Regions from separate parts of the Bacillus paramobilis genome, predicted to be linked through region 2. Evidence: riboswitches for the same ligand, from Rfam matches in the RefSeq annotation. Region 2 holds a riboswitch; the other holds the start of a gene.
The links. Region 2 has a riboswitch for S-adenosylmethionine ahead of AABL52_RS25260 (methionine ABC transporter ATP-binding protein). Riboswitches for the same ligand answer to the same signal wherever they lie in the genome.
Positions count from the first base shown of each region.

Region 1: it holds a riboswitch for S-adenosylmethionine, as region 2 does, so the genes downstream of both, AABL52_RS06165 (bifunctional homocysteine S-methyltransferase/methylenetetrahydrofolate reductase) here and AABL52_RS25260 (methionine ABC transporter ATP-binding protein) in region 2, are expected to answer to the same signal.

Region 1 is NZ_CP151108.1:1,180,112-1,186,081, forward strand. Features, by position in the region: gene AABL52_RS06140 (class I SAM-dependent methyltransferase) at 1-166, shown strand, start outside; gene AABL52_RS06145 (ArsR/SmtB family transcription factor) at 311-601, opposite strand; gene AABL52_RS06150 (cysteine hydrolase family protein) at 1,030-1,542, opposite strand; gene metC (cystathionine beta-lyase) at 1,702-2,865, opposite strand; gene metI (cystathionine gamma-synthase/O-acetylhomoserine thiolyase) at 2,862-3,974, opposite strand; SAM riboswitch class I at 4,068-4,177, opposite strand; SAM riboswitch class I at 4,382-4,491, shown strand; gene AABL52_RS06165 (bifunctional homocysteine S-methyltransferase/methylenetetrahydrofolate reductase) at 4,562-5,970, shown strand, end outside.
Region 2 is NZ_CP151108.1:4,942,385-4,948,354, reverse strand. Features, by position in the region: gene AABL52_RS25270 (hypothetical protein) at 1-1, shown strand, start outside; gene AABL52_RS25265 (cysteine hydrolase family protein) at 234-797, opposite strand; SAM riboswitch class I at 1,190-1,294, shown strand; gene AABL52_RS25260 (methionine ABC transporter ATP-binding protein) at 1,418-2,437, shown strand; gene AABL52_RS25255 (methionine ABC transporter permease) at 2,427-3,092, shown strand; gene AABL52_RS25250 (MetQ/NlpA family ABC transporter substrate-binding protein) at 3,114-3,956, shown strand; gene AABL52_RS25245 (HXXEE domain-containing protein) at 4,124-4,594, opposite strand; gene AABL52_RS25240 (DUF3926 domain-containing protein) at 4,653-4,844, opposite strand; gene AABL52_RS25235 (ArsA family ATPase) at 4,837-5,970, opposite strand, start outside.

The sequences.
Region 1 (5,970 bases), 1.5 Mb from region 2:
TCAGCTTACGGGTCACCAAGATAGAAATCCTTTTTCTGAAACTCAAAAACAAAATCGTGCAGTTCGTTCTATGATTTTGAGCGGAGGATTAGGGAGTGCATTTGATGTTGTGATACATACGAAACATATGCAACGGTTACACTTGGAGCGGTATTTGAAAATATAAAAAAACAAGACACAGCATATTTCTGTGTCTTGTTTTTTAATACGACTTATGTAGCATCATATATTTCCTCTCATGATATATATTTATATTAAAGATATGAGATAAAAAATATAGAATACGTCCTTTTTCTCTGTTTATGAGTCCCTAACCCAATAATACGCGAACGAGTTGAATAATTGTCTCGTTTTCTACTTTGTAATAAATTTCCAATCCTTTTCTTTCACTTGAAACGATTTTAGCACTTTTTAACTTTGCTAAATGCTGTGAAATTGTAGATTGTGGCATGTTTAAGCCAGTGTACATTGTAGAAACGTTGCTTGGACCACGTTCAATTAATCCTTTTACAATACATAAGCGAACAGGATGAGCAAGTACTTTCAATAATTCTGCATTGCTTTCATATAGTTCTATTTCTTTTTGAAAGGTTTCTAACATGTTCTTTTCCACCTCCGTGTGAGCTGTTATACCATACTATACATACCAAAAAATTAAAGAAAAGAAAACAGTTGTTGCAGAAAAAAAGTCCTAAAGTAAAGAAATTGTAAGAAAAGAGACCCTGATGTAAATAAAGTAGATAAATTTGCACGGTTTTGTAAAATGACATTTTTGGGTGAAAATTTCGATGCGTTTTAAAAATTGAAAGATATAGATATATTTGTAACACAATTTTATCATGAATTTCTTATTCTTTCAAATGAATATACGAAATTTTTAAAATAATATGACAAAGGAATTATAATGTTATATATAGAATATAAAACAGGTTAAAAGAAGCTGAATGTAGTCAGCTTCTTGATGGTGAAAACGAAATGTTTGAATATAGCTGATAAATCTTAGAATTACCAAGACATTAGTTATATATTCTAGCGTTCACCTTGTATCAATTTTAAAAATCTGTGATTCCATATATTTTCATAAAAATCAATTGTCTCTTTTGCGGACATAAATGGATTATTTAATGTAGAGGTTGCTTTCTGTACCATGAAGTTTTCGTATCCTAGTCCATGAGCGAATTTAATCGTAGCATCCATACAGTACTCTGTTTGGGCACCACAAAATTCAATACGATGTACAGATAATTGATCTAAAATCTCTTTTAAGTTTGTTTTATAAAATGAATTGGCATGTGTCTTTCTTACAAAAAAATCTTGTTCTTGAACATCTAGATCAGCATGAATAGCCCAAAGTTCTTTTTCGGGTACTAAATTATCATCACAATGTTGAACGAAAAGAATTGGTTTATTTGATTTTCTGTATGAAGAAATTCTGTTATTTACTTTTGTAAGTAAGTTTTGTAAATCAAATAAATGTTCTTCGCTATAACATACTCCGTTTTGTAGATCGATAACGATTAAAACATCTGCGCAAGTATCCATTGTTTTTGCCCCTTTTTTTACTTCTTAATATATCAATTAATTCATTACTTGGAAATAGAGGGTGCTCTTTCGTTTTTTTATGAACTATATGAAAAGTAAAATATACGCAACAGCATAAAAAGAAGATATGATAACTTAATTTCATATCTTCTTTTCTCTCTATGCATTTACAGGTTCTTCTACATAAGAAAGGGCATTTTCAAAATCGGATATTAAATCGTCCACATTTTCAAGGCCGACGGATAACCGAAGTAATGAATTAGAAATCCCTCTTTCATCACGAGCTTCTTGCGATAGTGCTGCATGTGACATTTTAGCTGGGTAGGAAAGGATCGATTCGACAGCTCCTAAACTAACTGCAAAGACAGGTAATTTTACTTTTGATAGAAATTGGCGGAGTGCGTCTTCTGATTGTAAAGTGAAAGATAGGACAGCTCCGGCTGATGTAGCTTGAGATTGTTGAATATCAAATCCAAGATGTGCTTGTAAGCCAGGATAATAAACATTTTGGATTTTAGCGTGCTCTTGTAAATAGTGTGCAATTTTATTGGCGTTAGCAGCCGAGTGCTCAAGACGTACATGCAATGTTTTTAGGCCGCGAAGCACGAGAGAACAATCTTGAGGACCTAAAATAGCGCCGAATGCATTTTGTAAAAATCCAAGTTTTTGAGCGAGTTCGGCATCTTTGACAACAGCTAATCCGGCAGTAACATCACTATGACCGGCAATGAATTTTGTGGCACTATGAAGAACGACGTCGGCACCAAGATCAAGTGGCTTCTGGAATAATGGTGTCAAAAATGTATTATCAACAAAAGTAAGGGCATTAATAGATTTTGCAAGTTGAGAAACAGCACGAATATCTGTCACTTTTAAAAGTGGATTAGAAGGTGTTTCCACATAAAAGAGTTTTGTGTTTGGCTTAATGTTTTGCTTTATTTCTTCTAAATTGGTCATATCAACAAATGTATGTGAAACACCGTAACGGGAGAGAACTTCAGTTATAATTCGATAAGTGCCTCCGTATACGTCTTCTGAAATGAGTACGTGATCACCTTGTGAAAGAAGGAGGAATGCAGTAGAAATCGCTGCAATTCCCGATGCGAAGGCAAATCCTTTTGTTCCGCCTTCTAATAATGCAATGATATCTTCAAGAGCTTCACGTGTTGGATTACCAGAGCGGCTATAGTCATATTTCCCGAACGTATCTACATCAAACTGGTGGAATGTTGATGTGTTATAGATGGGAACGTTAACAGCTCCTGTTTGTGAGTCATGTTTATATTGGTTGTGCAGTAAGAGTGTATCTATAGAATAACTCATATTCTTACACCTTCTTTTACAAGTGTAATGGCTTGCTTTAAGTCTTGAATTAAATCGTTACTATTTTCAATGCCCACGGAAAATCGAAGAAGACGATTGCATACACCGTTTGCTGTTCTGATTTCTTCTGGAATATCAGCGTGTGTTTGCGTTGCTGGATAGGTCATTAAACTTTCAACACCACCAAGACTTTCAGCGAATGTAATTAAGGATAAAGATTGTAAGAATGGATTGATCCACGTTTCATCTTTCAGGCGAAATGAGATCATACCGCCTTTTCCAGGATAAAATACATCTGTCACCCCGTCTTCATCATTTAAATAAGCGACAACTGCTTTTGCATTTTCTTCATGTTGTCTCATACGAAGCGCTAACGTTTTCATACCACGAATTAATAGCCATGAGTCAAATGGGCTTAAGACTGCACCAGAGGCATTATGGTAATGAGCGATTTCCTCACAAAGTTCCTTTCCTTTTGCAACGACAAGTCCGCTTAGTACATCGTTATGCCCACCTAAATATTTCGTTGCGCTATGAAGTACAATGTCAGCACCTTCTGTTAATGGCTGCTGTATATAAGGCGTGTAGAATGTGTTGTCTACAATAAGGAGTAGTCCGTGTCTTTTCGCTACAGTTGCGACAGCGGCAATATCAGTAACTTGCATTAATGGATTAGTCGGAGTTTCTATGAAAATAGCTTTCGTTTCAGCTGTGATAGCTTTCTCAATTTGTTGAATAGATTGTGTATTTACGTATCTACATCGAACGTTCCACTTTTTTTCGTGCTCAGAAAATAATCGATAAGTGCCGCCGTATAAATCTTCAGACACAATAAGTTCGTCTCCAGAACGGAATAGCGAAAGGACGAGGAGAACAGCTGCCATTCCGGAGCTACAGGCATAACCTTGTTCGCCGTATTCTAAGTCTGCGATTGCCTGTTCTAAAAGACCGCGAGTTGGATTTCCAGTTCGTGAATAGTCAAAACCAGTAGATTTACCAATTCCCTCGTGACGATAAGCAGTTGAGAAATAAACAGGCGGATTAACAGTTCCTGTTGTAGTTTCGCTCCGGTTTCCGATTTGTGCTAGTTTTGTTTCAATAGTTGACATGTAAAAATTCCTCCTTTTAAAGTTAACAATTAAGTGAATGTAAAATAAAAAAAGCCTTCTAAGAAGAAGGCTTTCGGTTTGAATAGAGTCTTCTTCTCATCTGTCAAATCTTTCACAATTTGCTGGAATTAGCACCTTATTAACAAATGTTAATGGTTGCTGAGGCGTCATAGGGCCAGTCCCTCTACCTCTCTAGATAAGAATGTTCGTATGAAATTTTATTATGTTTTTAACTTTACAACAAAAGATAATTGAATTGCAACTTTATTTTAAATAATTTTTATTTTTCCGCAAGTGTCATTGACTTTTGTATTTGTGCATGCTAAATTTATTAAAAAAATTAACAAACATTGTTAAAAGGGGAACGCATTTCCTTTTAGCTACATAAATAAAATAATAAAGACAAACTCTTATTGAGAGCGGTGGAGGGAAAGGCCCTGTGAAACCCGGCAACCTTCAAACGAAATGTTTGAAACGGTGCTAATACCTGCAAAACGATTGTTTTGCATAATAAGAGGAGGAACGATTATGTCCCCCTCTTCAAAGTGAAGAGGGGGTTTTTATATTGATAGAAATGAGGGAGATTTGTGAAATTACTAGATTTATTATCAAAAGGAATTGTAATAGGTGATGGTGCGGTTGGAACGTTATTACATTCACATGGTTTGCAAAGTAGTTTTGAAGAATTGAACATATCTGATCCAGATTTAATTATATCGATTCATAAGCAATATGTAGCTGCTGGGGCAGATGTAATTCAAACAAATACGTACGGAGCAAATGAAGCAAAATTGCGTATGTATGGTTTAGAAAATCAAGTTACTGAAATTAATAGAGCGGCAGTAAAATTGGCGAAAGCATCTGTTACAGATAGAAATGCAATTTTAGGAACAATTGGCGGTATGAAACATATCGGAGCTGTTACGACAACTGATATGGAGCGAGAATTTATGTTACTGGAGCAGGCAAGTGCATTACTAGAAGAACAGGTTGATGGACTGCTATTAGAGACTTTCTATGATGAGTTTGAATTACTTCATGCTGTTCAGGTGCTACGAAAACAAACGAATATTCCAATTGTAGCTCAATTAGCATTGCATGAGGCAGGCACAACTCAAAATGGAAATGATGTAAATGAAATATTAAAACAACTTCTAGATTACGGTGCAAATGTTGTTGGATTGAACTGCCAACTAGGACCGCTTCATATGACGGAAGCTTTTAAAATGATATCGATTCCGCAAAATGGCTACTTGTCAGCATATCCGAATGCAGGTCTCCCCAATTATGTGGAGGGACGTTACGTATATGAGGGAAGTCCAGCTTATTTCGAAGCGATGACACCGAAATTTATTGAGCAAGGTATTCGGTTATTAGGTGGTTGTTGTGGCACGACTCCAGAACATATTGAAAGTATGAAACGTGCTACTCTAAATGTTACGCCTGTAATAGAAAAGGATACGATTCAAAGACCGAAAGTAGTTCATACACACGAGAAACGTTCGAAAGCCCATGTCACATTAGCAGAGAAAGCAAAAAAACAAACGACAGTAGTAGTGGAATTAGATCCACCGAAAACATTAGATACGCAGCGATTTTTTGAAGGCGCAAGAGCATTGAAAAGAGCTGGAGCAGATGCTATTACTCTAGCAGATAATTCATTAGCATCGCCTCGCGTCTCGAATATGGCAATGGGGGCATTATTAACGAAGCATGATATTCCAGTATTGACGCATTTAACGTGTAGAGACCATAACGTCATCGGACTACAATCTCATTTACTAGGCTTATCAGCGTTAGGCATGGAAGAAGTGCTAGCTTTAACTGGAGATCCAGCACGCGTTGGTGATTTTCCAGGTGCCACTTCTGTATATGATTTGTCCTCTATTGAGCTCATTAAAATGATCAAAGAAATGAACGATGGGCGCTCCATTTTAGGGAAATCAATAGGGCCAGCAACAAGGTTTTCGGTGGGAGGTGCGTTTAATCCGCATGT
Region 2 (5,970 bases):
ATATGTTACGTTTTTGATAGGAGAAACCAGTTCTAATTACCACATATTACCTTTTGGTAATTAGAACTAGCTAAACCCTATTAATATCGGGATAAACATGTAAATAGAAACAAAACAACGAGAAAAGTTGACTTATTAGTCATATTTTTTAGTATTCATTTTAAGGATTTCCTGTATAATACAATTTGAAAGAAAATCTATGGTTTGACAAGAAACACTCTTTTCGGTTTTGCTCACTGAAGGGAGTGTTTTTTTGTAGCCAAAAACTCCTCTGTACTCATTACATTTGCATATACTCCATTTAAACTAGCCAAAATTGTGTTATGAATATAAACGGCTGGTATCGTAGCATTCTTAAAAGAAAGATCTTTTGTAGCACAAGCGTCATGTATAACGGTACATGGAAAGCCGAAATCAAAAGCAGCCCTTACGGTAGCATCAATGCACATATGGGTCATCATCCCGCATATGACGACGTGCTCAATATCTAAACGTTGTAATCGTTCTAGAAGATCGGTTTCGCGAAAACTATTTGGATAATGTTTGAGTATAACGGTTTCTTCTCTAAGTGGGCGTACGCTTTCATGAATATGTACACCTTCTGTATTGGGTAGGAAAAAAGTAGCGTCATCTTTAATTGCTACATGTTGGATATGAAAAATAGGTTCGTTTTTCTTTCTAAAGAATTGTAGTAACTGACTAGCATATTCGCTTGCTTCTACTGGATTACGCAATTCCATTTTTCCATGTGGAAAATAATCATTTTGAATATCAACGAGTAAAAGAGCTGTTTTCATATATTTATCTTCCTCCGATTTCATATTCAAATAATGGTATTCAATTTATCCGACATTAACGGGCAGTAAAACTCCCACCTCAAAATTCGGCTGGAGCAAAGAAGTTAGGTGGGAGATCAACTGTCCGTAAATGTCCGATTGGTTCAACTAATAATCAGTGGGGGATGAACAAAACCCCCACTGATTATAGTTTCACTTTATAGAGAGGATTCTCCTTTTAAAAAATATGAGGGAAGGGAATTTAACATAACTTTAAAAATTACTATTGTATGTGATTTTTTATTTGAAAATTTTAATAGAGAAATAATTAATATTTTTCTAAAAAATGTATTGACTCTTATTATTCTGAGTTCTATAATGAGAATTAATTAAACGACAATTAAATCGATACATTCTTATCCAGAGAGGTGGAGGGACTGGCCCTACGATACCTCAGCAACGGGTTTTTTAATACCGTGCTAACTCCAGCAAGCCTATAAAGGCTTGGAAGATGAGAAGATGTGAACGAGTACATATAAGTGCTCTCCTTCTTATCTTTATGGTTGATAAGAAGGAGAGCACTTTTTATTTTACCTCGAAAGCTCTACTTCAAGGTTTTACAGCGTATAGGAGGGGAAAAAATGATTTCTTTTAACAATGTAAGTAAAGTATATGAATCAGGTGGGCAATCAGTTCATGCGGTGGAGGACGTAACATTATCCGTTAAGAAAGGTGAAATTTTCGGTATTATCGGTTTTAGTGGTGCTGGAAAGAGTACATTGTTACGATTAGTAAATATGCTAGAAAGACCAACAGCTGGAACGATTTCAATAGATGATAAAGATATTACATCGTTATCGACGAAAGAATTACGGAAGCTAAGACAAAGAATCGGGATGATTTTTCAAAGTTTTAATTTATTTAATTCAAGAACAGTGTTTGGAAATATTGCTTATCCATTAAAATTAGCGAAAGTACCAAAGAATGAGATAAAAGAAAGAGTAAATGAACTGCTGAAGTTTGTAGGATTAGAAGATAAAGCAGACTATTATCCAGAGCAACTATCGGGTGGTCAAAAACAACGTGTTGGTATTGCAAGAGCACTTGCAACATCACCGGATATTCTTATATGTGATGAGGCAACATCAGCTTTAGATCCAGAAACAACGACAGAGATATTAAACTTATTAAGGAAAGTTAATCGAGAATACAATGTAACAATTCTTCTTATTACACATGAAATGCACGTTGTGAAAGAAGTATGTCATCGTGTAGCTGTTATGGAGAAGGGGAAAGTTATTGAAGAAGGAAAACTGTTTGACGTTTTCACACAACCGAAAACAAAGACGACTCAAAACTTTGTACGTTCTATTATTAATGATCATTTACCAGAAAGTGTTCTAGCGAAAATTCAAAACGGAGGACAGATTTATCGCTTAACATTTACTGGTGAGGAGACAGGGCAACCAGTACTATCATATATCGCAAAAAACTATAACGTCGATGTAAACGTGCTTTACGGAAATATTATTGAACTTCAAAATGTGCTATTTGGAAATCTACTTGTAGAACTGCAAGGTGAGCAAAAAGAAATTCAAAAAGCATTACAACATCTAAGACTGCAAGTGCAGCTGAAGGAGGTAGAAGCTCATGCGAGTTGATTGGAGTATATTTTGGCCCCGCATAGTAGATGCGACGGGGGATACCCTCTTAATGGTAATTGTAACCCTTATATTCGCTACAATTCTTGGTATACCTCTAGGTTTACTGTTATATGTAACGAGAAAAGGGAACTTTTTAGAAAATAAATGGGTCTTTTCTATTCTTAATATCATTATTAACACAATTCGTCCGGTTCCATTCATTATCTTCTTAGTAGCTTTAAGCCCACTAACAAGAAGTGTTATCGGAACGACGATTGGAACAGCAGCAGCAATCTTTCCGATGACGTTAGTTGCATCAATTGGTATTGCTAGAATGGTTGAAACAAATCTTGTTTCAGTTCCAAAGGGAGTCATTGAAGCAGCTCAAGCGATGGGGGCTTCACCAATTAGAATTGTTTTTGAAATCCTTGTGCCAGAAGCGTTAGCGCCATTGATTTTAGGTGTTACGTTTATGACAGTTGGTTTAATTGAATTTTCTGCAGTTGCTGGGCTTGTCGGTGGTGGCGGTCTTGGTGACTTGGCAATGACATATGGTTATCAACGTTTTGATACATCAGTTATGTTCGTAACGGTCGTTTTACTTATTATTCTCGTACAGGTAGCTCAAAACTTAGGAAACTACTTTGCGAAAGTCTTTTTACGCAGATCATAAAAGGAAAGAGGGGAAAAAGAAATGAAGAAAATTTTAGCATTTGCATTATCAACAATTGTAGGGATTTCAGTGTTAAGCGGCTGCTCGGATGCAGGAGCAAAAGAGAAAACAGTCCGCATTGGTGTAACTGGAACGGATGGAAACGCTTGGGAAATTGTAAAGGGAAAAGCTGAAAAAGAAGGGATTAAAGTTAAACTGATTGAGTTCTCTGATTATACAACGCCGAATAAAGCGTTAGCTGATGGAGATATTGAACTAAACTCATTCCAGCACGTTGCTTTCTTAGAGCAATTTAAAAAAGAGCATAAGTTAGATATTACAGCTGTCGGTACAACGCAAATTGCGCCAATGGGCTTATACTCTGAAAAACATAAGAAAGCAAGTGAAATCCCAGATGGTTCAGAAATTGCGATTCCAAATGATCCAACGAACCAAGCTCGTGCATTAAAACTTCTTGATGCAGCAGGTTTATTAAAGCTTAAGAAAGACTTTGGCTTATTCGGAGATCCAAGCGGCATTGCTGAAAATCCGAAGAAGTTAAAAATTACACCGGTTATCGCACAGCAAACACCTCGTGTATTAAAAGATGTTGCAGCCTCAGTTATTAATAACGGTGTTGCTGGTCAAGCTGGATTAGATCCAGCGAAGGATCCAATTTTCTTAGAAGATCCAAAGAATGAAAATGCGAAGCCATATATTAATATTTTCGCAGCTCGTACGAAAGATAAAGATGATCCAACACTGAAAAAAGTAATTGAACTCTATCATTCAAAAGAAGTAACAGATGCAATTAAGAAAGAAACAAATGATGGTTCCATTTCAGTAGATCTTTCACTTGAGGAGCTTGAAAAAATCGTAAAATAATTATCGGGTTTAACGATTAACAGTAGGAACCCCTCCGCTGTTAGCTCGTTCAACATATAATCTACTTAACAAACAAAACCCTAATTCTGTACCTTCCAATTTTGTATAATGTAGAATCCAATGTTTGTTAAGTAGAGTGATGGACCAGGAGCTTTCCTGGTCTTTTTTTATGAATGAAAGTAGCTAGCGAATAGTAAAGTAATCCAAATTATAAAAGGATAAGAAAATAAGCTGAAAATGAGTGTAATTATAAATTGTTTTTTATGAATGAGGTGTTTTTCGAATGAAAAAAAGAAAATAGAAAAGATCATAATGAAAGCTGCCGATATTACGCCAGGGTTATAGGAACGGTAAATGAAAAACAAAATAATATGTTGAACGGAGTTGAAGAATATAGCCCCTTGTATAAAAATAACCCAGTATATAGAAGACAAGAAGTTTAGTTGATATAGAAAGACGATAAGTAAGACAAAGATTGTTAATGCGGAAATGGCAATGAAAAATTGTTGGCTTGTTATAAAATGAATTGAAAATTGATTAGCAAGATATTGTGGCATTTGGAAAGATTCTTCTAGGTTATGAATGAAAAATAACAAGGGAATAATCCAAAGCATAATAGTGGAATGTTTTTTCAACAACTTAGATCACTCCAATATGGAGATAGAAAGCCTACAAAGGCCCTCTATCCAGAGATGCTCATTCAATTATGATACTTTTTAAAGTATCTTTATGATGCTCTTGTTCTTGGGGATAAGCAGCTAGCTCCTCTTGTAAAATATTTAACATTTGCTTAGCTGATTGCTGAATTGGGGCAGGTAATTCTTCTAATATATTCATACCGACTTTTATTTTTGCATGAATCACCTTTCTTAGTAGTTCCTCACGCATGCACTACACCTCCAAACCGAATGTTTAGTACATCATCTTCGAATTTTGCTCCTTGAATAGAAAGGTGTGTTAAAGTTTTGGGTAATGTGATGTTCCGCTTAACGGAACCAGCACGAATGATAAGCTCATCACCTTTTTGATTTAATGCAAGTTCACTTTTGTTAGAGAAGGGAATGGACAGAACGAAAATATATTCATCACCATCTTTTTTTACATATTGAGTGCGACCGTTAAATTTCACTTCCGTAGGAGAAGAATCTGATTTAAATAAAGCATCTCCTACACGCTCTAACATAGACAAACCAACAACTTCTTGTTCAAACATAGGGGCTTCGTAAATAGGAAGTGGATCAAAACTATTTTGAATTAATGTTTTATATTTCTTTTGAGTATCTTTCCATGCTTGAAAATAAGGATCGGTGACAGTGTTAGGGATGACGCGGTTGATCATAATCGCATCTACGTTATAATCATATAAGTTTAAATAAGTAAAGCTACGCTGAGCCTCTTTAATGACCATCTTTTCGGGATTTACAACGATGCGGATACTTGTTGCGTCTCGGTTTGATAAAATATCTCTCATTTCCCCAAGCTGTTCAAGTGTACTCGTTAATTCGTCCATAATATCATCGGTTGGAAGGGGGACACCAAGAAGTGGTTGAGCTACAGGACGAACAACTTTTAAAACTTTTCTTTTAATAGGAAAGAGTTTTTCCATCCACCAGCCGAGCATGTCTGGAAAGCTGAGCATTGCTAATGTCTCTCCTGTTGGAGCACAATCAATAATGATGACGTCGTAAGTGTTTTGTTTATAGTAATCGAGTACGCGAAGTAAGCTAATTAAATCTTCCATACCAGGGAACATTGTTAATTCTTCTGTTGTAATATCATCAGCTGCTTTGGAAGTGAAGAGTAGTGTAATATATTTCTGTAATTTTCCCCAGCCTTTTTCCATCTCATAAATTGTATTAATTTCTTGTGCCCACAAATTTTTACGAATTTCTAGTGGCTCAGAAGATAACTTTATACCAAATGAATCTCCTAAACTATGGGCTGGGTCTGTGCTCATTACTAATGTTTTTAATCCCTGTTTTGCGCTTTGAAGTGCTGTTGCTGCTGAAATGCT